DNA from 4 places in the Streptomyces sp. RG80 genome. Region 1 is predicted to be linked to each of the others. Evidence: riboswitches for the same ligand, from Rfam matches in the RefSeq annotation. Region 1 holds a riboswitch; each other region holds the start of a gene.

What was found. A riboswitch is a leader RNA that binds a small molecule or an ion and turns the genes downstream of it on or off. The one in region 1 is predicted to bind cobalamin.
Region 2: another riboswitch for cobalamin. It lies ahead of ABKA17_RS03325 (ribonucleoside-diphosphate reductase subunit alpha); the one in region 1 lies ahead of ABKA17_RS26495 (SCO2321 family membrane protein).
Region 3: another riboswitch for cobalamin. It lies ahead of ABKA17_RS11030 (energy-coupling factor ABC transporter permease); the one in region 1 lies ahead of ABKA17_RS26495 (SCO2321 family membrane protein).
Region 4: another riboswitch for cobalamin. It lies ahead of metE (5-methyltetrahydropteroyltriglutamate--homocysteine S-methyltransferase); the one in region 1 lies ahead of ABKA17_RS26495 (SCO2321 family membrane protein).

The regions. Positions count from the first base shown of each region.
Region 1 covers NZ_JBEAAJ010000007.1:596,857-604,294, forward strand. The annotation lists gene ABKA17_RS26480 (ABC transporter ATP-binding protein) at 1-1,177, opposite strand, end outside; gene ABKA17_RS26485 (energy-coupling factor transporter transmembrane component T) at 1,174-2,313, opposite strand; gene ABKA17_RS26490 (SCO2322 family protein) at 2,303-2,965, opposite strand; gene ABKA17_RS26495 (SCO2321 family membrane protein) at 2,962-4,197, opposite strand; cobalamin riboswitch at 4,313-4,444, opposite strand; gene ABKA17_RS26500 (phosphotransferase) at 4,500-5,141, shown strand; gene ABKA17_RS26505 (nuclear transport factor 2 family protein) at 5,168-5,632, opposite strand; gene ABKA17_RS26510 (Strvi_7410 family MBL fold metallo-hydrolase) at 5,728-6,777, opposite strand; gene ABKA17_RS26515 (aldehyde dehydrogenase) at 6,945-7,438, shown strand, end outside.
Region 2 covers NZ_JBEAAJ010000001.1:717,089-724,526, forward strand. The annotation lists gene ABKA17_RS03305 (helix-turn-helix domain-containing protein) at 1-795, opposite strand, end outside; gene ABKA17_RS03310 (hypothetical protein) at 888-1,064, shown strand; gene ABKA17_RS03315 (hypothetical protein) at 1,031-1,462, opposite strand; gene ABKA17_RS03320 (ribonucleotide-diphosphate reductase subunit beta) at 1,523-2,530, opposite strand; gene ABKA17_RS03325 (ribonucleoside-diphosphate reductase subunit alpha) at 2,530-4,881, opposite strand; cobalamin riboswitch at 5,005-5,145, opposite strand; gene ABKA17_RS03330 (GNAT family N-acetyltransferase) at 5,208-5,714, opposite strand; gene mctP (monocarboxylate uptake permease MctP) at 5,788-7,398, opposite strand; gene ABKA17_RS03340 (DUF3311 domain-containing protein) at 7,395-7,438, opposite strand, start outside.
Region 3 covers NZ_JBEAAJ010000003.1:175,292-182,729, forward strand. The annotation lists gene ABKA17_RS11010 (sigma-70 family RNA polymerase sigma factor) at 1-95, shown strand, start outside; gene ABKA17_RS11015 (energy-coupling factor ABC transporter ATP-binding protein) at 117-962, opposite strand; gene cbiQ (cobalt ECF transporter T component CbiQ) at 959-1,708, opposite strand; gene ABKA17_RS11025 (energy-coupling factor ABC transporter substrate-binding protein) at 1,715-2,116, opposite strand; gene ABKA17_RS11030 (energy-coupling factor ABC transporter permease) at 2,113-2,823, opposite strand; cobalamin riboswitch at 2,854-3,038, opposite strand; gene ABKA17_RS11035 (branched-chain amino acid transporter permease) at 3,179-3,508, opposite strand; gene ABKA17_RS11040 (AzlC family ABC transporter permease) at 3,501-4,205, opposite strand; gene ABKA17_RS11045 (Lrp/AsnC family transcriptional regulator) at 4,269-4,736, shown strand; gene ABKA17_RS11050 (glutamate synthase-related protein) at 4,897-7,438, shown strand, end outside.
Region 4 covers NZ_JBEAAJ010000006.1:164,922-172,359, reverse strand. The annotation lists gene ABKA17_RS21595 (DUF485 domain-containing protein) at 1-346, opposite strand, end outside; gene ABKA17_RS21590 (carbonic anhydrase) at 865-1,590, shown strand; cobalamin riboswitch at 1,701-1,924, shown strand; gene metE (5-methyltetrahydropteroyltriglutamate--homocysteine S-methyltransferase) at 2,081-4,393, shown strand; gene ABKA17_RS21580 (hydrolase) at 4,455-5,393, opposite strand; gene ABKA17_RS21575 (hypothetical protein) at 5,577-6,395, opposite strand; gene ABKA17_RS21570 (VOC family protein) at 6,459-6,800, opposite strand; gene ABKA17_RS21565 (alpha/beta fold hydrolase) at 6,810-7,438, opposite strand, start outside.

The DNA.
Region 1 (7,438 bases):
GGTCCCTGGGGGCGGTGAGATGGGGGGTGGCGCCGCCGGTGCGGACCGTGCCGGAGGTGGGCTGGACCAGGCCTACGAGAGTGTTGAGGAGGGTGGACTTCCCGGCGCCGTTGCGGCCCATGAGGGCGATGGTCTCGCCTGGGGCGATGGCGAGGTCCACGTGGCGCAGGGCCTGGACGCGGGACCGGGTGACGGTGAGGGCGCGGACCTCCGCGGTGTGGGGGGAGGGGGCGGGGGCCTGTGCGCGCCGCCGGAACCAGCGGGTCCCCGCGGCGGAGCCGCCGACCGACACAGCCCCGCGCACCTTCGGGGCGCTCACGGCCGCGCTGCCGTCCGAGCTCCCATCCGCGCTCACCCCCCGCTTCTCGAGCCGTTCCCGCAGGCCCACCGCCCTGCGCCGCGCGTCCCGCACCGTGAGGGGCAGCGGCGACCAGCCCGCGAGCCGGCCCAGGTCCACCACCGGCGGATACACCGGCGACACGGCCATGATCTCGGCCGGCGTGCCGAGCACGGGCGCCGCTCCCGGGCCGGGCAGGAGGGCGATCCGGTCGGCGTACTGGATGACGCGTTCCAGGCGGTGCTCGGCCATGAGGACCGTGGTGCCGAGGTCGTGGACGAGGCGCTGGAGGACGGCCAGGACCTCTTCCGCCGCGGCCGGGTCGAGGGCCGAGGTCGGTTCGTCGAGGACCAGGACCTTCGGGTGCGGGGTGAGGACCGAGCCGATCGCGACGCGCTGGCGCTGGCCGCCGGAGAGGGTGGCGATGGGGCGGGCGCGCAGGTCGGTGAGGCCGAGCAGGTCGAGGGTCTCCTCGACGCGGCGGCGCATCACCTCGGGCGCCAGGCCCAACGACTCCATGCCGTACGCGAGTTCGTCCTCGACGGTGTCCGTCACGAAGTGGGCGAGCGGGTCCTGGCCCACCGTGCCCACGACGTCCGCCAGTTCGCGCGGCTTGTGGGTGCGGGTGTCGCGGCCGGCGACCGTGACGCGGCCGCGCAGGGTGCCGCCGGTGAAGTGCGGGACGAGACCGCTCACGGTGCCGAGAATCGTGGACTTGCCGGTGCCGGACGGGCCCACGAGCAGCACGAGTTCACCCTCCGGCACTTCGAAGTCCACGCCCTGGACGGCGGGTTCGGGCGCGTCCTCGTAGCTGACGGAGACGTCCTCGAAGCGGATCACGACGGCTCCTTGTCGGGGGCGAGGAAGGCGGGCAGCAGCCCAGGCAGGACCGCGGCGGCGGGCCAGAGCGGCAGGGTGGGCGCGACCAACGGGATCACACCGGGGTGCAGGGCGACCGGGTCACGGGCGGCCGCGACGAACATCCCCACGGCCACCGCCACGCCGGAACCCGCCACCAGCCACGCGCGCGTGCCCCAACGGTCCGGACGGTACCGGGTGCGCGGCGTACGACGGCCGCCCAGCCGCAGGCCGACGAGGGCGGCCGCGACCCCGGCGAGCAGGACGGGCATCCCGTACGTGCCGCCTTCGGCGGTGAGCAGACCGTACGTTCCGGCGCAGATGCCGAGCAGCCCGCCGAGGGTGAGGGCGGCGGTCGTACGGCGGACGGGGGCGGGGACGTCGGCGGTGCGGCCGTAGCCGCGCGCGTCCATCGCGGCGGCGAGGGAGACGGAGCGTTCGAGGGCGCCCTCCAGCACCGGGAGGGCCACTTGCAGCAGACCTCGGACGCCACGGTCCGGACGGCCACGCAACCGGCGGGCGGCGCGCAGCCGCTGGACGTCGAGGATGAGGTTCGAGGCGAAGGTCATCGCCACGACCACGGCCACGCCCATCTCGTAGAGCGCGCCGGGCAGGGACTTCAGAAGCCGGCCGGGGTGGGCGAGGGAGTTCGCGGCGCCGACACAGATGAGGAGCGTGGCGATCTTCAGGCCGTCGTAGAGCGCGAAGACCAGTGTCTCGACGGTGACCCTGCCGCCCAGGCGGATGCCCTGCGCCCAGTCGGGGAGCGGGAGTTCGGGGAGGGTGACGATCACATGCGTGCCGGGGAGCGGGGAGCCGAGGGTGACGGCGAAGGCCAGGCGGATGAGGAGCACGGCGAGGCCGAGCTTGACGAAGGCGGAGTAGGCCCGGGCCCAGGGCGCGTCGGGACGGCAGGCCGCCACCACATAGGCGGAGGTGGCGATGAGGAGGGCGAGGAGGAGGGGGTTGGTGGTGCGGGTGGCCGCGACACCGAGGGAGAGGGCCCAGACCCACCAGGCGCCGGGGTGGAGCTGCGTGGCGCGACCGCCGACCGGGTGCGGCGCGGGGCGGGGCCGAGAGGCGCGACGGCCGGCCGGGTGCGCGGGGTCAGCGCGCATTCCCGCGCCGCCTGGCCTGCCACACCGCCGCCGCGCCCAGCGCGGCCACCGCCGCGGCGCCGACGAACAGGCCCACCGACGGACCCCCGTCGTCGCCCTTCTTCTCGGCGGAGGCCGTCTTCTCGGGCGAGGCCGTTTCCGGCTTCTTTCCCGAGGCCACCGGCTCCCCGCACCCCGTCTGCGGATACCCGTCGATGGCGCACAGCAGCGCGTTGGTGCCGTACCGAAGAGGCTTGGCGACCGACGCCAGCGCCTCCGCGCTCGTGGCGTCCCGGGCGACCACCGCGCACGCCGTACGCGCCGCGGGCGGACTCTCCCCGGAGGGCGCGTCCGTCGCCGTACCGAAGTCGATGACCAGCGCCACCCGCTTGCGGCCCTCCTCGGCCGGGGTCTTCGCGCAGATCGCCGTGAAGGACGCCGTACCGCGGGGCTTCGTCGCGTCCGAGGAGTCCTCGCTGACGGCGAACCGGAAGCCTTGGACGTCGCCGTCGGAGGGGACGACGGTGGCGGGGCCCTGGGTGGCGTACGTCCAGGTGTCGCCGGTGCGGTCCCAGAAGGACCAGTAGCGGTAGCCGGCGGCCTGGGCGCCCTGGGCGGCGCCGGTCAGGAGGACCAGCGCGGCCAGGAGCGGTGCGAGGACTCGGCGGATCACGGCTGCCGCTTCTTGTTGCGGCCGCTGATCAGGAAGCCGACGCCGATGCCGGCCACGAGTCCGACGCCGACGATCCACCAGACGCTGACGCCCTCGTCGTCCTTCTCCGCCGCCGCCTCGTCGTCCGCCTCCGGGGCCCGGCTCTCGTTCGCGGTTGGCACCTGCTCCGGCTTCGGGCCGGTGGCGTTCAGGAGGGCCACGAGGTCCTGGCCGCCGAAGTCGCGCGGGTTCAGACCGGCGGCCTGGGCGGCGAGGACGAGCTGCGCGTAGGCGGCCGGACCGCTCTGCTCGGCCCACTTCAGGGCGTTGGCCGCCAGCCAGCGGCCGGACGCGGTGGCCTCGGTGTGGAAGTCGGTGGCCGCGAGGGCGACGACCGCGTCCGCGGTGTTGCCGTAGTCGGGCTGGTCCTCGGATCCGGGCATGGCCGACGTGAGGTGCTTGTCCTTCGCCATGGTCCTGGCGAGGTAGGAGGCGCCGTTGTGCGCGGCCTGCTCGGCGTCGCCGGGCTTCTCGCAGGAGGCCGCGGCCTTGTCGTCGTCGGCGTGGACGTTCGTCTGCTGCTCGCCGAGCGCGCCGAGCACCGCGGCCGCCGTCGCGTCGGCGTTGGCGGCGAGCCCGCCCTTCTTGTCGGGCTGGAAGGCGAAGGCGCCCGCGCCGTCCCCGGTACAGGGGAGCGCGAGCTTCAGCAGGGCGTCGTACGGCGTCCGGCCGTTCTTCTCGACCGCCGTGACCTTCTGACCGGCGGCCGTCAGCGCGCCGATCACCACGGACGTGGAGTTCGCGTCGCTCGGCCCGCCCGGCGTGTAGCCCCAGCCGCCGTCCTTGTTCTGCACGGACTTCAGCCAGGCGATCGCCTTGCCGGACGCGTCCTCGTGGCCGCCGGTCGCCTCGAGGGCCTGGACGGCGGCGGCCGTGTTGTTGGTGTCGACGACGACCTTGGCGTCACAGGGCTTGGTGGTGTCCGCGCGGAAGGCGGGGAAGGCCCCGTTCGCGCACTGCTGGCCGGCCAGCCAGTCCACGGCCTCGTCGGCGGGGACCACGTCCTGCTCCAGCTGCGCGAGCAGCGTCTGCGACTGCCGCCACACCCCGTCGTACGTGGGGTCCCCGCTCCCGTACAACCCCTCCGGGATCACCACCGAAGGCGACGGTGAGGGACTCGCGGCCACGGCCGGCGCGGCCGTGCCGATCACTACGCTGGCGGCCAGGACCGCGGCACTGCGGCGGACGTTCATGATCGGCGGATGCCTCTCCCTGCGGGGGGAGCCGGGCAGCACGGGACGACCCCGGGCGGCTCGGCTCCGTAGACCTCGACGGTGCCGCGCACCGGCCGGTTGCCGATGCGCGTGAGCCGGTCAACGAGTCCGCACGGGGCGATCCGGCTCGCCGGCTCCCGGAGGAGACGGCTCACGGTTGCGGGTCAGCGCCGGAATTGCACCGGCTTCCCCCCGTACGGGTGTGATGACGACCCGGCCACTGTACCGGGCCGTAGCGGAGCGGCTGAGGGCCGCCTGTGAGCGGCGGTAGTTTCGGGCACATGGAGATCACGGGGAGACTCATCGGCTCGGGGCGGGCGTCCGACGTGTACGAGATCGACGAGGCGTGGGTGCTGCGGCGGGCCCGGGACGGGTACGGGGACGCGCTCGCCGAGGCGGCCGTCATGGAGCGGGTGCGCGGGCACGGGTATCCGGTGCCGCGGGTGCGGATCGCGGACTCCACGCGGACCGAGCTGGTGATGGAACGGCTGCACGGGCCGACGATGCTGGCGGCGTTCGGTGCCGGACGGATCGGCGCGCGGGAGGCGGGTGAGGTGGTCGCCGGGCTGCTGCGGCGGCTGCACGCGGTGCCGGGCCGAGTGGTGCACCTGGACCTGCATCCGGACAACGTGATGCTGACCCCCGACGGCCCCTACGTCATCGACTGGGCCAACGCCGAGGAGGGCGACCCGGGTCTCGACTGGGGCATGTCGGCCGTGATCCTCGCCCAGGTCGCCGTCGGCGACGAACCGATCGCCGAACCGGCCAGGGCGATGCTGACCGGGCTGCTCGCGGACGCCTCCCCCATGACGGAGGAGGGCCTGTCGGAGGCACGGCGACGACGGGCGGCGAACCCGACGATGAGCCGGCGCGAGACCGAACTCCTGGGACAGGCCGAGGAGTTGATCCGCTCCCTGCTGTGACCCGAGCGGGCCGTGTGGTGCCTTGACTACGCGCTCGCCCCGGACGCCTGCGGTGTGGGCCCACCGAACGGCAGATGCAGGACCCGCGACGCCAGCAGCCAGGTCCCGTCGGCCGATCTGCGGAAGGCGTCCTCGTAGTGCCCGACCTGGACGGGCGGGCCCGAGGGGATCGGGGTCGGGCCGCCGTCGTGGCCGTCGACGCGGTACGTCGTGAAGTACGAGGTCGCGGTCGCCGTGTCCGAAGTCGCCACGGTGACCAGGATGTTCGTCATCACCCGCCGCGAGAGCCGGTCCTCGGGACGCGAGCCGAAGTACTCCCGCAGCGCCGCCCGCCCCGCGAACCGCCGCCCGTCCACCGGCCACTCCCAGCTGCCGTCCGCGGTGAACAGCTCGGCGACGGAGCCGGGTTCGCCGAGGTCGAGCCGGCGGACGAAGTCGACGATGAGACGCTCGCAGGCGCGCTCGGCGAGGAGTCGCTCGATGGGGTCCATGATCCTGTGTAGCAGCCATGGGACGGCCGGGGCGACCGATTACACGGCTGGACCGCCACACGGCTGGACATCTACACCGCTGGACCGCCGGACCGCTACACCGCCACGTACGTCACCGGCTCGCTCCCCGCCACCGCCTCCGCCCGCCCCAGCTTGACCAGCCGCCGCAGATGGGCCTCGGCCTCCGAGACGGCGATGTTCCTTGACCCGTAAGGGATTTGGTCCCAGGGCCGGTTCCACTCCATGCGCTCGGCGAGCTGCCACGGGGTCAGCGGCGACGCGAGCAGGCCCAGCAGGTCCGTCAGCCGCTCCTCGTGATGTGCGAGCAACTCCCTCACCCGGGCGGCCGCGTCGGTGAAGGTGTGCTGATGGGCCGGGAGGATCTCCGCGGGGGCGAGACGGCCGACGCGTTCGAGGGAGTCGAGGTAGTCGCCGAGCGGGTCGGTGACGGTGGCGTCGTCGGGGTCCTCGTAGAGGCCGATGTGCGGGGTGATCTCGGGGAGCACGTGGTCCCCGGAGAACAGGCGCCCGTGGCCCGGGAGTCGGGCCGGGTGTTCCTCCTCCAGGTGCAGGCAGACATGGCCCGGGGTGTGGCCCGGCGTCCAGATCGCGCGCAGGCGGCGGCCGGGGAGGTCGAGGAGTTCGCCGGGGACGATCTCGCGGTCGGGGAGTGCGGGGGAGAAGCCGGGGAGCCGGCGGGGGCGGGCGCCGCGCAGAGGCGCCACATGTTCCTCGGGGGCGCCGGCCGCCGTGAGCTTGGCCGACATGTACGCCAGCCAGCGGGAGGAGTCGGTGTCGCGGGTCCGGGCGACGATCGCCGAGTCCGCCGCGTGCATCGCGATCCAGGCGCCGGAGGCCTCACGTACCTTGCCCGACAGGCCGTGGTGGTCCGGGTGGTGATGGGTGATCACCACCCCGTGGATCTCACCGACCGCCGTCCCGAGCGCGGCCAGCCCCGCGGTGAGGGTGTCCCAGGACTCGGGGTCGTCCCAGCCCGTGTCGATCAGCACCGGACCGCGGTCGGTGTCGACGACGTACACGAGGGTGAAGCCGAGGGGGTTGTCGGGGATGGGGACCCGGAGGGAGCGGACGCCGCCTCCGTGGTCGCCGACCGCCGGTTCGGGCTGTGGCACGGACTGCGTCATGGGCTCCCCCGTCTCCGCGTTCCGGCCACTATAACTAGAACGGGTTTCGATGGGAGCCCAAGTCACCCTTCCGGTCCGTTCCCCGCTGTGGACTCCTCCGAAAGGAGCTGGTATCAGTTCCGTTATCTGATGAACCGTCAGAGCCAGCTCCCGGGGAGGCACTCGCCATGACCGAGCTCGTGGAACACGGACAGCTGTTCATCGGCGGGGAGTTGACCGACCCCCTGGGCAAGGACGTCATCGAGGTGATCTCCCCGCACACCGAGGAGGTCATCGGACGGGTCCCGCACGCCTCCCGGGAGGACGTGGACCGGGCGGTCGCGGCGGCGCGCAGGGCGTTCGAGGAAGGGCCCTGGCCACGGATGACGCTCGACGAGCGCATCGAGGTCGTCTCCCGCATCAAGGACGGGATCCTCACCCGGCACGAGGAGTTGGCCCGCGTCATCTCCTCCGAGAACGGCTCCCCGTACTCCTGGAGCGTCCTCGCGCAGGCGCTCGGCGCGATGATGGTGTGGGACGCGGCGATCACGGTCGCACGGAACTTCACCTACGAGGAGCAGCGCGACGGCGTCCTCGGCAAGATCCTCGTCCGGCGCGAACCGGTCGGCGTCGTGGCCGCCGTGGCCCCGTGGAACGTCCCGCAGTTCGTGGCCGCCGCCAA
Region 2 (7,438 bases), on a different contig from region 1:
CTGGCGCAGGATCCAGCGGTACGGCGTGGTGCCGGTCTCCTGCTGGAAGCGGCGGGCGAAGGTGCGCGGGGACATGAGGGCGCGGGCGGCGAGCTGCTCGACGGTGACCTCCTCGTCGAGGTGCTGCTCCATCCACACCAGCACCTCGCCGACGGTGTCGCACGGGGAGCTGGGCAGCGGCCGCTCGATGTACTGCGCCTGACCGCCGTCCCGGTGCGGCGGTACGACCATCCGCCGGGCGATCTTGTTGGCGACCTCGGGTCCCTGCTCCTTGCGCACGATGTGCAGACAGGCGTCGATCCCGGCCGCGGTACCGGCGGAGGTGATCACCGGGTCCTCGTCGACGTAGAGCACGTCGGGCTCGATGAGCGCCCGCGGATTGCGTACGGCGAGCTCGTCCGCCTGCCGCCAGTGCACACTGCACCGCCGCCCGTCGAGCAGCCCCGCGGCGCCGAGCACGAAGACCCCGGAGCAGACGCTGAGCACCCGGGCACCGCGGTCCACGGCCCTGGTGAGCGCGTCCAGCAGCTCGGGCGGATAGTCGCGCACGACGTAGTCCGCCCCCGCCGGCACGGCGATCAGATCGGCCTCCTCCAGCCGCTCCAGCCCGTACGGCGTGCCCACGGTGAGGCCACCGACGTGGGTGCTGAGCGAGGGCCCCTCGGCGGAGGCCACCGCGAAGTCGTACGTCGGCAGTCCCTCGTCACTGCGATCGATGCCGAACACCTCGCAGACCACCCCCAGTTCAAAGGGGTGCACACCGTCGAGCAGGACAGCCACCACGTTCTTCAGCATGTTTCCAGTGTGCCTCGGACATGGCAGTAAATCGAGGGTGTGCGGCAGTCCTGCCACTGTTTGTAAGGAGCGTCCGGCGCGAGAGTGGTGTCATGACTACCGCACAGACACAAGGACTGATCGGAATGCTCACCGTTCTCGGAATCCTGGTTCTGCTCGTCGCCCCCGCAGTGGTCGGCATCCTCCGCGACCGGCGGATCGACCGCGAGATCCGCAACACGCAGCGGCAGCGGCGCTACTTCACCTCCACGGTGACCCACCACTCCTGAATCCCCTGGCACGCGACCCGGCCGGGCTCCGTGGCGCACAGCGGGCGGGACGAAGCGAGCCGGACGGTGCCCTTGGACACCGCCTCGAACGCGGCGTTCGCGTCCCCCGGCAGCAGCACGATGCCGCTGTTGCCGGCCTCCAGCCCGTGACCCTCGGCGGTGACCGGTTTCCAGGGCCTGTTCTTCACCCCGTCCAGGGCGACCCGGACCGTGTCGCCCACCGCCAGACACACCGTGCGGCCGCTGTCGGAGGCGTGCAGCTCCGATACGGACGTACAGCCGGAAGACGACGGCGACACGGTGTCGGACGGTGCCACGGCGTCGCTGTCGCCGCCGGCCTGGGTTCCGCACCCGGCCAGCAGCAGGGCTGCGACGACGAGAGTCGTGGTACGGCGCATGACGAATCCCTCCTCACCGCTCTGACGTAACAGCGGCGAGGAGGGATCCACGACCTACGGTCAGAAGTCCTCGTCCAGGTCGACCGTGCCCTCCACGGCGACCTGGTACGCGGACGGGCGGCGCTCGAAGAAGTTGGTCAGTTCCTGGACGCCCTGGAGCTCCATGAAGGAGAAGGGGTTCTCGGAGCCGTAGATCGGGGCGAAGCCGAGGCGGGCGAGGCGCTGGTCGGCGACGCACTCGAGGTACTGCCGCATGGACTCGGTGTTCATGCCCGGCAGGCCGTCGCCGCACAGGTCGCGTCCGAACTGGAGCTCGGCCTCGACGGCCTCCTTCAGCATGTCGGTGACCTGCTGGCGCAGCTCGTCGTCGAAGAGCTCCGGCTCCTCCTTGCGGACGGTGTCGACCACCTCGAACGCGAAGGACATGTGCATGGTCTCGTCCCGGAACACCCAGTTGGTGCCGGTCGCCAGGCCGTGCAGCAGGCCCCGGCTGCGGAACCAGTAGACGTACGCGAAGGCGCCGTAGAAGAACAGGCCCTCGATGCAGGCCGCGAAGCAGATGAGGTTGAGGAGGAAGCGGCGGCGGTCGGCCTTGGTCTCCAGGCGGTCCAGCTTCTCGACCGAGTCCATCCACTTGAAGCAGAACTCGGCCTTCTCGCGGATGGAGGGGATGTTCTCCACCGCCGCGAACGCGGCCGCGCGGTCCTCCGGGTCGGGGAGGTAGGTGTCCAGGAGGGTCAGATAGAACTGGACGTGCACGGCCTCCTCGAAGAGCTGGCGGCTCAAGTAGAGCCGTGCCTCGGGGGAGTTGATGTGCTTGTAGAGGGTCAGCACCAGGTTGTTCGCCACGATCGAGTCGCCCGTCGCGAAGAACGCGACCAGCCGGCCGATCATGTGCTGCTCGCCCTCGGACAGCTTCGCCAGGTCGGCGACGTCCGAGTGGAGGTCGACCTCCTCGACGGTCCAGGTGTTCTTGATGGCGTCCCGGTAGCGCTCGTAGAAGTCCGGGTAGCGCATGGGGCGCAGAGTCAGCTCGAAGCCGGGGTCGAGCAGGTTCTGGTTGGGCATTACTGGCAGGCCTCGCAGGACTCGGGGTTTTCCAGGGAGCAGGCGACGGCCTCGGGGTCGGCGGCCTGCTGTACGGGGACAGTGGCTTGGGCCGCGCGGGCGATCCTCGTCGCCGGGCGCGAGCGCAGGTAGTACGTCGTCTTCAGGCCCTGCTTCCAGGCGTACGCGTACATCGAGGAGAGCTTGCCGATGGTCGGCGTCTCCAGGAACAGGTTCAGGGACTGCGACTGGTCGAGGAACGGGGTCCGGTCCGCCGCCATGTCGATCAGGCCGCGCTGCGGGATCTCCCACGCCGTGCGGTACAGGTCGCGGACGTCCTGCGGGACCCAGGTGAAGCCCTGCACCGAGCCGTTGGACTCGCGCAGCGCCTCCCGGGTCTGCGCGTCCCAGACGCCGAGCTTCTTCAGCTCGGCCACCAGGTAGGAGTTGACCTGGAGGAACTCGCCGGACAGCGTCTCGCGCTTGAAGAGGTTCGAGACCTGCGGCTCGATGCACTCGTAGACGCCGGCGATCGAGGCGATGGTCGCGGTGGGGGCGATGGCGAGGAGGAGGCTGTTGCGCATGCCGACCGTCGCGATCCGCTCGCGCAGTGCCGCCCAGCGCTCCGGCCAGGTCAGTTCGACGCCGTAGTGGTCGGGGTGCAGGACGCCCCGCGCGGTGCGGGTCTTCTCCCAGGCCGGCAGCGGACCGTTGCGCTCGGCGAGGTCGGCGGAGGCCTCGTACGCGGCGAGCATGATGCGCTCGGCGATCCGCGTGGAGAGGGCCTTGGCCTCGGGCGAGTCGAAGGGCAGGCGCAGCTTGAAGAAGACGTCCTGGAGGCCCATCGCGCCCAGGCCCACCGGGCGCCAGCGGGAGTTGGAACGGCCCGCCTGCTCGGTCGGGTAGAAGTTGATGTCGACGACCCGGTCCAGGAAGGTGACGGCCGTGCGGACGGTCTCGTCCAGCCGCTCCCAGTCGATCTCCTGACCGACCACGAACGCGCCCAGGTTCACCGAGCCCAGGTTGCAGACCGCCGTCTCCCCGTCGTCGGTCACCTCCAGGATCTCCGTGCACAGGTTGGACGAGTGGACGACATGGCCCGCCTCGGCCGTCTGGTTGGCGGTGCGGTTGGCGGCGTCCTTGAAGGTCATCCAGCCGTTGCCGGTCTGCGCGAGGGTGCGCATCATGCGGCCGTAGAGGTCACGGGCCGGGATGGTCTTCCTGGCGAGGCCGTTCGCCTCCGCCTTGCGGTACGCCGCGTCGAACTCCTCGCCCCACAGGTCGACCAGCTCGGGCACGTCGGCGGGGGAGAAGAGGGACCACTCGGCGTCGGCGTTCACGCGGCGCATGAACTCGTCCGGGATCCAGTGCGCGAGGTTCAGGTTGTGCGTACGCCGGGCGTCCTCACCGGTGTTGTCCCGCAGCTCCAGGAACTCCTCGATGTCGGAGTGCCAGGTCTCCAGGTAGACCGCGGCCGCGCCCTTGCGCCGGCCGCCCTGGTTCACGGCGGCCACCGAGGCGTCGAGGGTCTTCAGGAACGGGACGATGCCGTTGGAGTGCCCGTTGGTGCCGCGGATGAGGGAGCCGCGAGAACGAATCCTGCTGTACGACAGTCCGATGCCACCGGCGTGCTTCGACAGCCGTGCCACCTGGTGGTAGCGGTCGTAGATGGAGTCCAGCTCGTCGAGCGGGGAGTCGAGGAGGTAGCAGGACGACATCTGGGGGTGCCGGGTGCCGGAGTTGAAGAGGGTGGGGGAGGACGGGAGGTAGTCGAGGCGGCTCATGAGCCCGTAGAGCGCGGCGACTTCGTCCACCGAACGGCTGGTGTCGTCCTCGGCGAGGCCGGACGCCACGCGCAGCATGAAGTGCTGGGGTGTCTCGATGACCTGGCGGGTGATCGGGTGCCGGAGCAGATAGCGGCTGTGCAGGGTGCGCAGGCCGAAGTAGCCGAAGCGGTCGTCGCCGGCCGGGTCGATCAGCGCGTCGAGGCGGGCCGCGTGCACGCGTACGAACTCCGCCGTGCGGTCGGCGACCAGGCCCTCGCGGTGGCCGACCGCGACCGACTCGGTGAACGTCGTGACGCCCTGGGAGGCGGCCTCGGCGGCGATGCTGATGGTCAGCAGCCTGGCGGCCAGCCGGGAGTAGGCCGGGTCCTCGGAGATCAGACCGGCGGCCGCCTCGGTCGCCAGTTCGCGCAGCTCCGACTCGTCGGCCCGTGCGGACCGGCCGCGCAGCGCGGCGGCGGCGACCCGTCCGGGGTCGGCGTCGGGGAGGTCGGCGGTCAGCTCGGTCAGGGTCCGCAGCAGCGCGGTTCCGGGACCGTCGGTCTCCAGCTGGGTCACTGAAGCCGGGTCGGCTGGCGCGATGGTCACGTGGGGCTCTCCCTCGCTCGGCACGGGGCCTTGCGGAGGGCAGGGGGCAGCACGAGCGCACGGGGCGTCGCGTCCACCGGCCCACTCCACGAGGCCCGGACGTCATGGCACCCGGGCCACGGCGGCCTGGGCACACTGTCGACAGGTCCTCGGACTGACTCTCACGTGCGCGGACAAATACGTCTATGCGCGCATGAGTACACCGTTGCGGGACAGTTCCGGATTCGCACCGGATTCCCCTGCGGCGACAGCGAGCATGAGCATACATCTTGTGCCGGGTTCGGGTGGCACCCCCAGATGTAGTGTCGAGGTGACTTCGGAGCGTGTCAGAACGTCAACTCATAGGTGACGAGAGTGAAGTCGTCGCCCTCGATCGGCCGCCAGTCGCGCTCGGGGGCGCGGACGAAGCCGAGGCGCTCGTAGATGCGGTGGGCGGCGTGCATGACCGGCTGGGTCGACAGCACCACGCCGGTGCAGTCCTCGGTGGCCCTGGCGCGGTCGAGGCAGGCGCGTACGAGGGCCTCCCCGGCGCCTCTGCCGCGGGCCGCCCGGGCGACGGCGAGCATGCGGATCTCGGCCTCGCCGGGGCGGGCGAGGTTGGTCATGAGACCGCCGGCCGAGCCGACGTAGGTGACGGTGCCGACGGGCTCGCCGCCGAGGAGTGCCACGAGGACCTCGGCCGCGGCCGCGCGCTTGGCCACGTCCCTCAACTCGCCGAGGTACCAGTCGCTCTCGCCGAAGGCGAGGAGGTCGTCCAGGAGGTAGGCCTGGGCCGTGATCTCGCCGATGGTGGCGTATTCGGTCGGGTCCGCCGCCCGGATCTCGATGTCCATGAGGGCGAGTGTGCCCGACCGGCACGACGACGGGCCGCCGGATTTCCCGACGGCCCGTTGGTCACCGCAACCCTCAGTGCGAAGTGCCCGCCGTCGCCGGCGGCAGCTCCACCTCGACGCCCGGGTCGCCCGCGTCCGCCGTGTAGTCCTCGGGCTTGGTCTCGTCGACGCCCTCGGGGGCCTTGGCCGCCCGCAGGACGAACGTGAGGACCACCGTGACGACGACGTTGAGGACGAAGGCCGTCAGGCCGATGTAGCCGATCTCGCCGATGCCCGGGATCTCCTTCGACGAGCCGCCGAAGTGCTTCTGGGTCGGGGAGGCCACACCGTACGCGGCGAGCGTGCCGTAGAGCATGCCGACCGCCCAGCCGCCGAGCAGTGCCCAGCGGTGGAACCAGCGGGTGAACAGGCCGCCGACCAGGGCCGGGAAGGTCTGGAGGATCCAGATGCCGCCCAGGAGCTGGAAGTTGATGGCGACCGTCTTGTCCATGGTGAGGACGAAGACCAGCGCGCCCACCTTCACCAGCAGCGAGACCAGCTTGGAGATCTTGGTCTCCTGCTGGGGCGTCGCGTCCGGCTTGATGAAGTCCTTGTAGATGTTGCGGGTGAAGAGGTTCGCGGCCGCGATGGACATGATGGCCGCCGGCACCAGCGCGCCGATGCCGATCGCCGCGAAGGCCACGCCCGCGAACCAGTCCGGGAACATGTCCTCGAAGAGCTGCGGGATCGCCAACTGGGGGTTGGTGACCGTGGTTCCGGCCGCGATCGCCATGAACCCGAGCAGCGCGAGCAGGCCCAGCATCAGCGAGTACAGCGGCAGGATCGTGGTGTTGCGGCGGATCACCTCACGGCTGCGGGAGGAGAGCGTCGCGGTGATCGAGTGCGGGTACATGAACAGCGCGAGCGCCGAGCCCAACGCCAGCGTGGCGTACGTCCACTGGCCCGCCTCGGGCGGCACCAGGCCGCCCGCCTTGGCGGCGGTGTACTTCTCGTTCGCCGCGCCGAAGATCTCGTCGAAGCCGCCCAGCTTGATCGGGATGTAGATGATCGCCACCGCGATGACGATGTAGATCAGCGTGTCCTTCACGAACGCGATCATCGCCGGGGCGCGCAGCCCCGAGGAGTAGGTGTACGCCGCCAGCACGCCGAACGCGATCAGCAGCGGAAGGTCCTTGACGAACCAGTTGGTGTTCTCGCCACCGCCGACGCCCATCACGTCCAGCACCGCCTGGATGCCGACGAGTTGGAGGGCGATGTACGGCATCGTCGCCAGGATGCCGGTGACGGCGACCGCGAGCGACAGGCCCTTGGAGCCCCAGCGGCCGCGCACGAAGTCGGAGGTCGTCACATAGCCGTGCTTGTGCGAGACCGACCAGAGGCGGGGCAGGAAGGTGAAGATCAGCGGGTAGACGAGGATCGTGTACGGCACCGCGAAGAAGCCGGCCGCGCCCGCCGCGTAGATCGCCGCGGGGACGGCGACGAAGGTGTACGCCGTGTAGAGGTCGCCGCCGAGCAGGAACCAGGTGATCCAGGTGCCGAACGAGCGGCCGCCCAGGCCCCATTCGTCCAGGGTGTGCTCGTTCTCGGCCTTGCGCCAGCGCGAGGCCAGGAAGCCCATGACCGTGACGGCCAGGAAGAAGAAGATGAAGACGGCGAGTGCCACGCCGTTCACGTCGTTCTTCACTTCGCGCCACCCCCCTTGCGGGCGCGCTGGTCACGCTGCC
Region 3 (7,438 bases), on a different contig from region 1:
CCCGGGAGTCGCTGCTGGACCTGCTGGACGACGAGGGCACCGCCCCCGCCCGCAGGGCGGTGGCGAAGGAGGGACCTGTCCTCCAGGCGGCCTGAACCCGGCGTGTCCGCCCGCCGTCACCGGGACGCGGAGTCGTGGACCATCGCGGAGAGTTCGTCCGCGGTGCGCGGCCCCGGGGCGTCGTCGGCCAGCAGCCCCTGCTCCCTGAGCAGTCGGGCGGCCGCGACGCCCCAGGGCAGCCGCAGCCCCGCCTGCCCGAGCAGCTCCGTGCGGGCCAGCATCGCGGCGGCGGGGCCGGTGTGCGCGCCGGAGGGGGTGAGCAGGGCCGCGTCGTCGGCCCAGCGCAGGGCGAGGTCGACGTCGTGGGTGGCCATCACCACCGTGGTGCCCGAGGCGCGCAGCCCGTCGAGGGTGGTGAGCAGCCGCTCCTGGCCGTCGGGGTCGAGGCCGGCGGTCGGCTCATCGAGGATCAGGACACGCGGCCGCATCGCCACGGCACCCGCGATCGCGGTCCGTTTGCGCTGGCCGTACGAGAGGAGATGGGTGGGCCGGTCGGCGAGCGCGGTGATGTCCAGGGCGGCCAGCGCCTGCGCCACCCGGGCCCGTACGTCCGGGTCGGGCAGACCGAGGTTGAGCGGTCCGAAGGACACGTCCTGGGCGACGGACGCGGCGAACAGCTGGTCGTCCGGGTCCTGCACCACCAGCTGTACGGTCGTCCGCAGCCGGGTCAGCCCCTTGCGGTCGTAGGACACCGGCCGCCCCTCGACCGCCAACTCGCCGGTGCGCGGCCGCAGTCCGCCGCTGAGCAGGCGCATCAGCGTGGTCTTGCCGCTGCCGTTGCGGCCCAGCAGCGCGAGCGCCCGCCCCTCGCGCACCTCGAAGTCGAGGCCGTCGAGCACGGTCGGGCCGTCCTCGTACGCGAAGGACGCGCCCCGCAGGGCGACCAGCACGGGCTCGCTCATGACAGCGGCCTTTCCAGGACGAGGGTGAGGGCGGCCACCGTCGCGAGCAGCGCGACACTGGCGGCCGTGAAGCGGACGGAGACGCGGGCCTCGGGCACCAGCACCCGCAGGGTGCCGTCGTAGCCGCGCCCGGCGAGCCCGTCCTGGAGCCGCGCCGCCCGGCTGAAGGCCCGTACGAAAGCGGTGGCGCCGAGCCCAGCCAGCGACCGCCACTCCGCGGCCCGGCTGGTGTGCCCGAGCCGGGCCGCCTGGGCCTCGCGGATCCGGCGCACGGAGTCCAGGAGCAGGAAGCTCATGCGGTACGTCACCAGCGCGACGTCCACGACGGGTGCGGGCACGCCCGCCTTCACCAGTCGGGGCAGCAGGTCGGACATGGGGGTGGTGAAGGCGAACAGGAGCACCCCCAGCGAGGCGGCCGACGTACGCAGCAACAGCTCCCCGGCGCGCACCCAGCCGCCGTCGGCCGGGGCGACGACGCCGTCGGGGCCGCCGACCTGGACGAGCAGGGTGAGGGCCCCGGTCACACAGAAGCCCAGCGGCACCCGGTAGGCGCGCCACAGCCGCCGGGCGGGCACGCCGGCCGGGCCCAGGAGGACGACGAGGGCCGTGGCCAGCACCAGGGCGGCGCCGGGCCAGGGCGGCAGCGAGATGGCGAGGATCGTCAGGCCGAGCCCCAGCACGGCCTTGTCGACGGGGTGGCGGTGGCGCCAGCGGCTGCTGTGCGCGGCCGCGTCGATCGGCAGCACGCGGGGTCAGGTCCGTTCGGCGGCGGACTGGGCGGCGGACCCGTCGGGGGCCTCGGCGGGGGAGTCGCCCAGGGTCTTTCGGGTGTCCGTGTCCCGTCGGGCCAGCGCCCGCTCCTCGCCCTGCCGGCGGCCCCGGTGCAGCCCGAAGTAGTAGGCGAGGACGCCCGCGCCGAGCGCCGCCTGGAGGGCGAACAGGGCCGACTCGATCTCGCCGGACGGCGGTTCGTACAAGGGCGAGAACCAGGGCTCGTAGTCCGGCTCGATCTCGGTGATCGCGGTCTCGGCCTCGGCGTCGGCGCCCGTGAAGGGCTCCTCCTTGTGGTCGCCGAGCCCGAGGGCCAGCGGCAGCACGGCGAGTGCCGCCACGACGAGCAGCAGCAGGGCGTTGATCTTCGCGTTACGGCTCATCGGGCCACCGCCTCGGTCTCGGTCTCGGCCTCGGTCTTGTTCTGCCGGGTCAACAGCACTCCGAGCCGCGTCAGTTCGCCCTTGCTCGACTGGACCAGCAGACGCATCACGAACACCGTCAGGAGCCCCTCGCTCACCGCGAGCGGGATCTGGGTGACGGCGAAGATGGAGCCGAACTTGCCGAGCGCGCCCAGGAATCCGCTGCCGGGGTCCGGGAAGGCGAGCGCCAACTGCACGCTGGTGACGCAGTAGGTGGAGAGGTCCGCGAAGAACGCGCCGAAGAACACCGCCACCATCAGCGGCACGTCGAAGCGCCGTAGCAGTCGGTAGACGGCGTATCCCGTCCAGGGCCCGACGATCGCCATCGAGAACACGTTGGCGCCCAGCGTGGTCAGACCTCCGTGGGCGAGCAGCAGGGCCTGGAAGAGCAGGGTGATGGTGCCCAGTACGGCCATGATCGGCGGCCGGAACAGGATGGCGCCGAGGCCCGTGCCGGTGGGGTGGGAGCAACTGCCCGTCACCGAGGGCAGCTTCAGCGCGGACAGGACGAACGTGAAGGCGCCGGAGGCGCCGAGGAGCAGGGTGCTCTCCGGGTGCTCCCGGACTTCACGGGTGAGCGAGCGCACTCCGTGGACGACGAATGGCGCGGACGCGACGCCCCAGGCGACGGCGTGCGCCGGAGGAAGGAAACCCTCGGCTATGTGCATGGCTCAGCAGACCCTCTCCAGCACCTCGTGGATGGTTGACGCGCCTTGGCCGGTCTCCTGGCTCACGGGTCCCACCGCCCGTGCTCCGCCTTCCCGGGTCCCGAAGGACCCAGTGGCTGCTCGTAAGAGCCGGAGCCGGACTTCCCGATCACAGTGGCGAGGGCCGCACCGGCATCACACCGGATTTCCCGTTCACCAAGGCCTGGCGAGAGTAGTGCGCTGGTAAAGGCGCTGGCAAGCGGCAGCAGGGGGCGCGTGAGCGGCGCCCGGCGGCTCGCGCCGGGCGCACACCGGGACGGGGCCGAGTGCGCCGAGTGACTCCCGCAACCGCCCTTCGAGCGGCCCCGAGCCGCTCTCAGCCGGTGAACACCGTGCCGAGCAGGAGCACATGGGCCGTGGTGCCGCCGAGGATGCTCAACAGGGCGTTGCGACGCCACAGATGCAGGGCGACGGTGACGGCCAGGGCGGTCAGCGGGGCGAGGGCGCGCGGGTGGGGGAGGGGGAGGTCGCGCAGGCAGTAGAAGAGGAGGATCAGCATGACGCCGGCGGGCATCCGGGTGCTGAGGTACCGCACGGTCGCGCTCTCGCGCAGCGGCGTGAGGGCGGCGAAGGGCAGGGCGCGCAGGGCCCAGGTCACGGCGGCGGCCACGAGGACGGCGGCGACGGCGTAGGGCGTGTCAGGCATGGCTCGGCTTCCGGCGGGTCGTGAGGTGGCGGGCCAGCAGGGCGGTGGTGAACAGGGCGAAGGCGGCTGGGAGCAGTTCGCCGGGGCAGAGGAACCGCGCGGTCAGGGCGCTGAGCAGGGCCAGCACGGGAGTGGGCAGATCGCCACGCACGTCCCTGAGGGCTTCTAGGGCGAGGACGGCGAACAGCGCGGTCAGGGCGAAGTCCAGGCCGTCGACGCCGGGTACGAGGGAGCCGAGCAGGGCGCCGGCGGTCGCACTGCCCGCCCAGTACAGGTGCAGGAAGAGCTGGAGCCACAGGATGCGGCGGCCGGACCAGGCGCGGGCCTGCTCGCCGGTGGCCAGCGCGTACGCCTCGTCGCACATCGCGAAGGTGCTGTACGCCCTGCCGAGGCGGCCGGGCACGCGGTGCAGCGGGAACGACAGCCCGTAGAAGACGTGCCGGACGTTGACCATGAACGCCGACAGCGCGACGGACGCGAGCGGCGCGGTGGCGGTGACCAGGCCGATGAGCAGGAACTCGAACGATCCGCCGAAGATCAGCGCCGCCGCCAGCCCTGCCCACCACCAGGGCAGCCCCGACTGCGTCACCAGCGCCCCGTAGGCGAGCCCGAGCGGGACGAACCCCAGGCCCACACCGAGGGAGTCCCCGAAAGCCGCGCGCGCCTCGGAGGGCTTGACGGCGGGAGTTAGGTGCATAGGCGTAATTTTAGGAAAGAGCGTGCCTTATATGGTTGCCGATTACCGCTGTACGATCGCTCGGTGAGCAATGAAGTAAGCCTCGATGCCATTGATCGCGACATTCTGTTTCATCTGCGCCAGGACGGTCGGCTCACCAACGTCGAGCTGGCCAAGCGGGTCGGCCTGACCCCGCCGCCCTGTCTGCGCCGGGTCAAGCGGCTGGAGGAGGCCGGGGTCATCGCCGGATACCGGGCCGTGGTCGACCCCGCGGCGCTGGGGCGCGGCCTCGAGGTGCTGATCGACGTCGAGATCCATGCCCAGGACCGCGGGACCGTCGAGGAGTTCGAGGAGACCGTCGCCTCCTACGAGGAGGTCGTGGAGTTCCGCCGGATGTACGGGCGCCCGGACTATTTCCTGCGCGTCGCGGTCGCGGACCACGCCGCCTACGAGGCCTTCCTCATGGGCAGGCTCAGCGGGCTGCCCGCCGTCTCGCGTCTGGAGTCCCACCTGACCATGAAGGAGATCAAGACCCACTTGCATCGAACTTAGGCACGCCTTACCGTTTCCCTTTGCACCACTCTGGGCTCGGCCGGTACACCGGCCCGCCCGCGGCGAGCGCTCCACCGACGCAGCCTGGCCGTCCTTCCCCAGTGCCCCACGGGCCTGGGAGGTACCCCCAGCCGAAACCCGCTGCTCACAGGACCGCCACTTGAACTCCAGCACCCTCGGTCTCCACGACCCTGCCCGCGACCACAGTGACTGCGGCGTCGGCTTCCTCACCCGGCTCGACGGAACCCCGAGCCACGACGTCATCCTCAAGGGCGACGAAGCGCTGCGCACCATCCCGCACCGCGGCGGCAAGTCCGCCGAGGGCGTCGGGGACGGCGCCGGCGTGAGCGTCGACCTGTCGGTGGAGTTCTTCGGCGCGCTCACCGGCCGGGCGCTGCGCGCCGGGCACTTCGGTGTCGCCAACTGCTTCGTGCCCACCGACGCCGGGCGCCGCGCGGGCGCGCGCGAACTCGTCGGGCGCAGCATCGCCGAGCAGGGCTTCGAGATCCTCCTCGTCCGGGACGTACCCGTCGACCACACCGTCGCCTGCCCCGCCGCAGAGCAGTACCAACTGCCCGTCGTGCAGTGGGTGTTCCGCGCCCCCGACGACTGGGAGCGCGCCGCCGTCGACGCGGCCGCCCACCGCGCCCTGCTCGCGGTCGAGGCCGTCGCCTACGCCGACGAGGCGTACGCCGGGCTGTACCCGCTCTCGCTCAGCGCGCGCACCCAGGTCCTCAAGGGGCGCCTCAACTCCGGCGAGGTCATCGGCTACTTCCGCGACCTGGTCGACCCCCGGCACTCGGTCCGCTCGCTGTACTTCCACACCCGGTTCTCCACCAACACCGAGCCGCACCCGACCATGGCCCAGCCGTTCCGGCTCATGGCGCACAACGGCGAGCTCAACACCGACCGCAAGAACCGCCTCTCCGACGAGGCCCTCGCGCGCGCCCGGACCCGGTCCATCGTGCGCCCGCCCGGCCAGTCCGACTCCAGCCGCCTCGACCAGACCCTCCAGAGCCGGGTCTTCGACGACGGCCTGGACCTCGTCGAGGCCGTCGTGTCCCTCATGCCGCCCGCCTGGGAGAACGACCGCACCCTGCCCGACGGCGTCCGCGACATGCTGGAGTACTTCTCCCTGTACGAGGAGAAGAACGACGGCCCCGCGGCCCTCATCTTCAGCGACGGCGACGTCGTCGGCGCCCGCCTGGACCGGCTCGGCCTGCGCCCGCTGCGTACCGTCGAGACCGCCGAGTACCTGATGGTGGCCTCCGAGGCCGGGCAGGTCGCCTTCCCGGACGACGAGGTCGTGCACCGGGGCCGGATCGAGGCCGGCGGCATGCTCGTCGTCGACCACCGCACCGGACGCCGGATGCGCACCCGCGAGGTCCTCGACGCCCTCGCCGCGCGCCGCCCGTACTCCGAACTGCTCACCGCGGCGCGGGTGAACCTCGACGACCTGCCCGCCCCCGACTACTACCGCGGCACCACGACCCTCGGCTACGACGGCGACCTGACCCTCGCCGGCCGGTACGTGGCGTACTCGCTGAACCAGGAGAGCTTCCGGTTCATGCTCGACCCGATGCTCGCCGAGGGGTCGGAGCGGATCTCGGCGATGGGCTACGGCAACGCCATCAACGCGCTCAGCGACACCGAGGGCGGCATGGCGAAGTACTTCTCGCAGCGCTTCGCCCAGGTGACCAACCCGCCGCTGGACAGCATCCGCGAGGCCGACGGCATGAGCATGCGCGTCGCCCTCGGCCCGAAGCCGGACGGCACGGGCAGCGCGCACGGCCGTCAGCTCGTCGTCTCCTCGCCCGTCCTCGGGCACCTCGACATGGTCCGGCTGCGCGACCAGCAGATCGTGCCGCTGAAGCGGTTCGCGATGCTCTACGAGCCCGTCGCCGGGGACGAGACCGCGAACGCCGACGCGCTGCGGTCGGCCGTGGAACGACTCTGCGACGACGTCGAGCGGTTCGCCGCCGAGCGGGGCGGCATCGCGATGCTCACCGACCGGGCCGTCTCCTCCACCCGCGCCCCGCTGCCGGTGATCCTCGCCGTCGCGGCCGTCAACCAGCGCCTGATCGAGACCGGGCTCCGGCTGCGCGTCTCGATCGTCGCCGAGAGCGGCCAGCTGGCCTCCTCGCACCACGTGGCGACCGCGCTCGGCTTCGGCGCCTCCGCCGTCTACAGCCTCAGCGCACGACTGCGCGCCGAGGAGAGGTACCCGAGCGCACCCGCCCCGGCGGGTGAGATCACCGAGACGGACCTGGCGCTCAGGAAGTTCCGCAAGGCGGCCGAGAAGTCCCTCGCCAAGACCATGGGCCGGGTCGGCCTGTGCACCGCCGAGAGCTACATCGGCGGCGAGTTCTTCGAACCGAACTACCTCGACACCCGCGACGACATCTTCGCCCGGACCTTCCCGCACATGGAGGCCCCGGTCGGCGGCGTCGGGTTCGCCCGGATCGCACAGGCCGCGACGGACTGGCACGAGCGGGCCCGCGCGGTCGAGGGCGAGCAGCAGATCCCGCTGCTCGGGCTGTTCAAGGAGCGGTCCGACGGCGCCGGGCACTCCTTCGGCGTCACCGCCGTGCGCGGCTTCGGCGACATGGTCGAGGAGAAGCCGGAGTTCGGCCGGGAAGGCGACTCGGACGCGCTGCGGCTGCTCACCCTCGGCCAGCTCGACGACGCCTTCGGCATCACCG
Region 4 (7,438 bases), on a different contig from region 1:
GGCGAAGGTCCCCCTCACGGGGAGCGGCCGTCGTCCGGGCCCGTCCCACGGCGGCTTCCTGATGTCGGACGAGCCCGCGCAGACTGCGGACCACGGGGGTGACGCGGGTGCGGTGGTGCACGAGGTAGCGCCACACGATGACGCCCATCAGCACGAACTGCCCCAGCCCGAGAGCCAGTCCCAGGGTGAGGTGTCCGCTCACGGAACGGTTCATCACAGTCGGCGCGAAACTCGAGAGCAGGACGTAGAGAAGAAATCCGCCGACGGCGACGGACGTTGCCTTCACGCCGAATTGCCGATGGGTACGACGGAGTGTCCGATATGCGGGATCGTGCGCCACCGGCATATGTTCCGCTGGGCCGTGGGGAGTTTCGGAGTACGGCGGCGGCGCGCCGAACGGCGTGGAGTGCCGTGACACAATGCACCTTCTTCGCTGCTTTGCGCGGAGGCAGGCCAGAGCCAAGCTCTGTGCAGACTTCGTGGGGGATTTGTGAATCAGAAATTCGCGTGATTCGAAAATTTCGCGACGCGGTCGGGACCGGGATTCTCGCAGCGTGCCCGTTGAACTATCAACGGGATGAACGGGGTGGATCCGCGCCGTGACTCATTCGCACGCCAAGGCTTGCGCGCGAGCTCCCCCACAGCCTGCGAAAAGCCCCTTCCCGGGAATAGGTCTGCACCTTCTCCCCCGCCAGGTTGTCTCAAACGCACCGCACAGCCGGGCGAGCGCGGACCGCGTCCCCATCAAGGACGGCCCTGGAGATGACCAAGATCCGCCCAGCAACTCGTCACGTTTCCCCCTCGCTTCACCATGGTTCGGTAACGAGAGGGATCCGCACCGGACTCGGTCATACGTTCGTCTCCGTGAACTCTCAAGACACCCCCGACAGAGCCGGGCGCCGCGCACTCCTGCGCGCCGGGCTCACCGGCGCCGCGGCGATCGGCGCCGGCCTCACCCTCGGCGCCGGCCCCGCCTCCGCGACCCCCCTCGGCAGCCGTCCCCGTCCCGGCACCCCGGGCGAGGCCCTGCGCGAACTGGCGGCGGGCAACCTGCGCTGGCGCACCTACCGCGAGCGTCATCCGGACGAATCACCGGCCGTGCGACAGAGCCTGACGACGGCTCAGCACCCCTTCGCCCTCGTCCTCGGGTGCATCGACTCCCGCGTTCCCCCGGAGCTCGTCTTCGACCAGGGTCTCGGCGACCTGATGACCGTCCGCAGCGGCGGCGAGGTGCTGGACGAGGCCGTGCTCGGCAGCGTCGCCTACGGGGTGCTCGAACTCGACATCCCCCTGGTGCTGGTCCTCGGACACCAGTCCTGCGGTGCCGTGAAGGCCGCCGTCGAGACCGACATCTCCGGTGCGCAACTGCCGGCCCACATCCAGTATCTGGCCGACCAGATACGCCCCAACATCGACCGCACCAAGGACGGCGCCGCCCGCGTCGACGCCACCATCGACGCCAACGTCCGCGCGATCCGCTCCCGCATAGCCGCCGAGCCGGACCTCGCCGCGAAGGTGGCCACCGGTGAACTCGCGGTCGTCGGCGCCCGCTACGAGCTGACCACCCAGCTCGTGCACCGCCTGTCCTGATCCTCGGCCCACAGGCGCCGCCGGTGAACTCACCGGCGGCGCCCGCGCGTTCGCCCGCGCGCACCCCGCACCTCACGTCGATCGCCTTGGCCCTCGCCCCCTTCGCCTGTATAGGCTGACCCCGCAGCTGGTTCGCCCTGCCCGCCAGGCAGGCGCGTCGCAAGAGGGAACCCGGTGGGAATCCGGGACTGCCCCGCAGCGGTGAGCGGGAACGACCGCCGTCATACGCACTGGATCCGGTGAAGCGGGTCCGGGAAGCGACGGCCAGTAGGTGCCTCGTACGTCACGAGGTGTGCCCGCGAGTCCGAAGACCTGCCACTGCCCGCGTACGACGGACTCGTGCGCGGAGATCCCGGTGACCTCGAGGGCGGGTCGGCGAACACTCCAGGCAGGCACGGTTTTCAGTGCACTCGCCCGGGAGTGCCGTTCACCTTCGCGTTCTCCCCTCGCCGGGGTCGTCCGACGAGAACAGCTCGCGAAGGAGAGTTCCGTGACCACCGACTCCACGGCCGTGGCAGCGCGCGCCACCGTCTACGGCTACCCCCGCCAGGGCCCGGACCGGGAACTGAAGAAGGCGATCGAGGGCTACTGGAAGGGCCGCGTCAGCGCCGAAGCCCTCCACCGCACCGCCGCCGATCTACGCCGGTCGAACTGGCGGGAGCTGGCCGAGGCCGGTCTCCACGAGGTGCCGACCGGGGACTTCTCGTACTACGACCACGTCCTGGACACCACCGTCATGGTCGGCGCGGTCCCCGCGCGCCACCGCGCGGCCGTCGAAGCGGACCCGCTGGACGGCTACTTCGCCATGGCCCGCGGCGGTCAGGACGTGGCGCCGCTGGAGATGACGAAGTGGTTCGACACCAACTACCACTATCTGGTCCCCGAGTTGGGCCCCGACACGGTGTTCGCCGCGGACGCCTCGAAGCAGGTCGGTGAGGTACGCGAGGCCCTCGCGCTCGGTCTGGCCGCCCGGCCCGTCCTGGTCGGCCCGGTCACTTACCTGCTGCTGGCCAAGCCCGCGCCCGGTGTCCCCGCCGACTTCGACCCGCTCACCCTCCTCGACCGGCTGCTGCCCGTCTACGCCGACGTCCTCGCCGACCTGCGGGCCGCCGGCGCCGAGTGGGTGCAGCTGGACGAGCCCGCCCTCGTCCAGGACCGGACCCCGGCCGAGCTGAACGCCGCCGCCCGCGCCTACCGTGAACTCGGCGCACCGACCGACCGGCCGAAGCTGCTGGTGGCCTCCTACTTCGACCGGCTCGGGCCGGCCCTGCCCGTCCTGGCCAAGGCACCCGTCGACGGACTCGCCCTGGACTTCACCGGCCCGGCCGCCGCCAACCTCGACGACCTCGCCGCCGTGGGCGGGCTGCCGGGCAAGCGGCTGGTCGCGGGCGTGGTCGACGGACGCAACATCTGGATCAACGACCTCGGGACGTCACTGGCCACGCTGGGCACCCTGCTCGGGCTCGCCGACCGGGTCGACGTGGCTGCCTCCTGCTCCCTGCTGCACGTCCCGCTCGACGTGACGGCCGAGCGCGACATCGCCCCGCAGATCGCCCGCTGGCTCGCCTTCGCCCGCCAGAAGACGTCCGAGACCGTCACCCTGGCGCGCGGCCTGACCCACGGCACCGCCACGATCGCCGCCGAACTCTCCGCGAACCGCGCCGACCTGGCGTCCCGCGCGGCCTCCCCGATCACCCACGACGCGGCCGTGCGCGCCCGGACGGCAGCCGTCACCGAAGCCGACACGCGCCGGCCACAGCCCTACGCCGATCGGGCCCCGGCCCAGCGCGCCCATCTGTCGCTCCCGCCGTTGCCCACCACGACCATCGGATCCTTCCCGCAGACCGGCGAACTGCGCACCGCACGGGCCGACTTGAAGGGCGGCCGGATCGACACGGCGGCCTACGAGGCGCGTATCGAGGCCGAGATCCGCGAGGTGATCTCCTTCCAGGAGAAGACCGGCCTCGACGTCCTCGTGCACGGCGAGCCCGAACGCAACGACATGGTCCAGTACTTCGCCGAGCAGCTCACCGGCTACCTCGCCACCCGGCACGGCTGGGTCCAGTCCTACGGCACCCGTTACGTCCGCCCGCCGATCCTCGCCGGCGACATCTCGCGCCCCGAGGCGATGACGGTCCGCTGGACGACGTACGCCCAGTCCCTCACCGACCGGCCGGTCAAGGGCATGCTCACCGGTCCGGTCACCATGCTCGCCTGGTCCTTCGTCCGTGACGACCAGCCGCTCGCGGAGACCGCCCGCCAGGTCGCCCTCGCCCTGCGCGACGAGGTCGCCGACCTGGAGGCGTCCGGCGCCTCGGTGATCCAGGTCGACGAGCCCGCACTGCGCGAGACCCTGCCGCTGCGGGCCGCCGGCCGCCCCGCGTATCTGGCCTGGGCCACCGAGGCGTTCCGGCTCTGCACGGCGGGCGTACGGCCCGAGACGCAGATCCACACCCACATGTGCTACGCGGAGTTCGGCGACATCGTCGGCGCGATGGACGATCTCGACGCCGACGTGATCAGCCTGGAGGCGGCCCGCTCGCACATGCAGGTGGCCCGTGAACTGGCTGCGCACGGCTATCCGCGCGAGGCGGGGCCGGGCGTGTACGACATCCACTCGCCGCGGGTGCCGGGCGTGGCGGAGGCGGCGGCCCTGCTGCGCGAGGGACTTGAGGCGATCCCGGCGGAGCGGCTGTGGGCGAACCCCGACTGCGGTCTGAAGACCCGGGACTGGCCCGAGGTGCGGGCGTCGCTGGAGAACCTGGTGGCGGCGGCGCACGCGGTGCGGGGCGAGGTGTCCTGAGTCGACCGCGGGTGCGGTCCCGGCCGGTTTCGCCGGGGCCGCACCCGCTTGTTCCCCTAGGTCACGAGGAGAGCCACTCGGTGGCGTTCAGGGCGAGGGCCGCGTTGGTGGCGCCGGTGTCGTTCCAGCCGTCGTACAGGGTGTTGCCGGACTGGCCGGTGCCGTCGTCGATCGGGGAGCTGTCGCCCCAGAACGCGATCTTTCCGCTGCCGAAGGTGCTGGTGGCGAAGAAGGCGCCGGTGTTGCCGGAGTAACCACTGCGGTACAGCAGGCCCTTGACGGCGGAGTTGTCGGCGGGCTTGAGGGTGGCCGTGGTGCCGCTGGCGATGAGGCTCTTGGTGACGGTGCCGAACGAACCGTGCAGGACCGGATCGGTGCTGTCGCTGATCGCCGCCGGGTAGCCGGAGCTGATGCTGAGGGAGTCGATGGAGAAGCCGAACGGGTCGGTGGAGTCGACGCTGTTGTCGGTCATGAGGTCGTTGAGGATCTGGACCGCGTCCTCGCCGTCGTTGTTGCGGTCGGCGCCGGTGTGGTCGGAGATCATGAAGAGGCCGCCGCCGTTCTTCACGAAGTTCATGATCGCCGTCTTCTCGGCCGTCGTGAACAGCGTGTTGGGCTCCGGCAGAACCAACGTGTCGAACTTCGACAGGTCCGTCGCCGAGGAACCGCCGTAGGTGAGGGCGGAGCCCGACGGCAGGGTGTCCAGCGTGTAGTCGCCGGTCTGCTGGAGCGCCACGCCCCAGGAGGACAGCGCGCCCGTCCAGTCCGACTCGTCGGCGGGCGAGGAGTCCTCGCCGGTCGGGTCGGGCTGGCTGGTCGACACGATCCAATCGGCGTTGCCCGCCGTCTCGGCGTGCGCGTTGTCGAACAGGACGCGGTGCGAGGCGGCCGCGACCGCCGGAGCGGCGGTCGACGCCTGGACGGCCGCGCCGGCGGTCAGCAGGCCGAACACGGTGAAAGCGGTGGTGAGTCTGCGGGGGGACGTACCGAGGCCGAGCATGCGGAGAACCTCCGGAAGTGGGGGAAGGGAGGCGGTGCGGGTGCCTGATCTGCGCGCGTAGAACGGCGGTTGGACAACTGCCGCTCGACACACGGCTGGACGCTACACAGAAGATCCAGAACGGCGGCAGGGCCCACTGGGGGTTCACGTAGACCTCTTACCGAGCACAGACCGACGCCGATCTCACTCGATGGTCTCGAGCACCTTCAGATACTCGCCCAGGTCACGGCCGTGGCGATCCGACTCCTCGACGGCGCGCACGAGTTCACGCCGGACCTTCCCGCGGCAGTCGAGCTCCGACTTGCGGAGCTCGGGGAACTCGTACGCGAAGTCGAGCAGGATCCTGGAGGCCTCCGGCGGCGACAGGAGGGCCACGGTGCCCGCCTCCTGGAAGTGCTCCTCCGCCCCTTCGCGATAGGAGACCGCCACGACATAGATCCGTGTCCGCCCTTGCTCCTTTTCGTAGTACAGATCCTTTTCCGGCTCCCCGAGCACGAACCGGACGGCCTCGGACCTGCCCGGCGGGATCTCGAACGACCGGGCCAGCACCTCGCTTCCCTTCTCGGGCAGGCTCACATCAAAGCTGCCGGTCACAGCGACAGGTCCGCCGGTGGGCGGGAGTTTCGTCCGGCACGGATCGGTGGCCCGGGCGACACGCCGCACCGTGAACCGGAAGTCGGTGATCACCGCCGTCAGATCGCCCCGGTTCCGGAGCGTGAGCAGGACCGGAATTCCCAGCGTCGTGGTGTCGCGCGGCGCCTCGCCCTCTCCGGTCTTCACCACGGCGGGAACTCTCGACTCCTCCTCCACGGACAGCGAGAGGGCCTCCAATCCGGGCCTGACCCCGTCATCGCCCGCCCACGGGTTCGGCAGCCAACCGAAGAAGACGCTCGTGAAAGCCAGCGCCACCGCGCTGCCGAACGCCGTGACCCCGGCCAGGAACGGCCGGTTCGATTCCTCTGACCTCGTACCAGATGCCGCCGTATCGTCCGATTCCCCCATGGCTCCGAGTTTTCCAGAGCGGGCCTCGGCACACCACGACAGCGTCGGACCACTGCCGCGCGGTCAGACGGGGCCGCCCCCGAGCCCGATCTCGTTGCCGTCCGGATCGCGGTACGTGATCTTGCGGACGCCGTTGGAGTAGGTCTCGCGTTTCACGGGTTCCACACCCCGGTCGGTGATCGCGGCGACACGGGTGTCGAGGTCGTCGACGAAGAGAGTGTGCAGGGCATGGCCGGCGCGGTCGGGGAGATGCTCGATGTAGACGTAACGGTGTTCCGCCAACTCCCATACGGCTTCGGTGTCGTTCGGGAAGAACGCCGGTGGGACGCCGAAGAGCCGTTCGTACCAGACCTGTGCCGCCTGGTAGTCGCTGACGGGGATGCCTGCGAAGAGCTCTAGGGCCATTGGCCCATGCTAGGCAGCCTTCGCCGTGTGCTCCAGGATCGCGTCGGCGAGCGGTGCGTGCACGGCGGGCGGGAGCGCGTGGCCCATGCCGGGGATCTCGACGAGGTGGGCGCCCCGGATGACCTGGGCCAGGTGATGGGCGTGCGGCGGTGGGGCGACGGGTTCGGCCGGGGCGGAGATGACCAGGACGGGCACGTCGGTGCGGGCGAGTCGAGCGGTGCGGTCCATGCCGGAGGTGTCGGCGCGGGCGTGCGCGGTGTTGGTGGCGTGGTGGCCGGTGTGCTCGATGATCCTCCGCTCCAGAGCGCGGGCGTACCCGGCGTCGAAGGGCAACCGCTCGCCGCCGAGGGCTCGCCAGTGCTCGACCCGGCGTGCCAACTCGGCCTCCAGGCCTCGGTCCTCGACCGGACGGGCCCACATCTCCAGCAGGTGCGGCGCGACGCCGGGAAGTTCCTCGGGCGGGACGCGGGTTCCGTCCGGAGCCGTGTACGGCGCGCTGCTGAGGGCGGCGGTGCCGATCAGGGTGGCGCTGAGCAGCCGGTCGGGGTGGTCGGCGACGAGGAGTTGGGCGAGCATGCCGCCCAGTGACATGCCGACCACATGGGCGCGTTCGATGCCGAGCCCGTCCAGCACCGCCA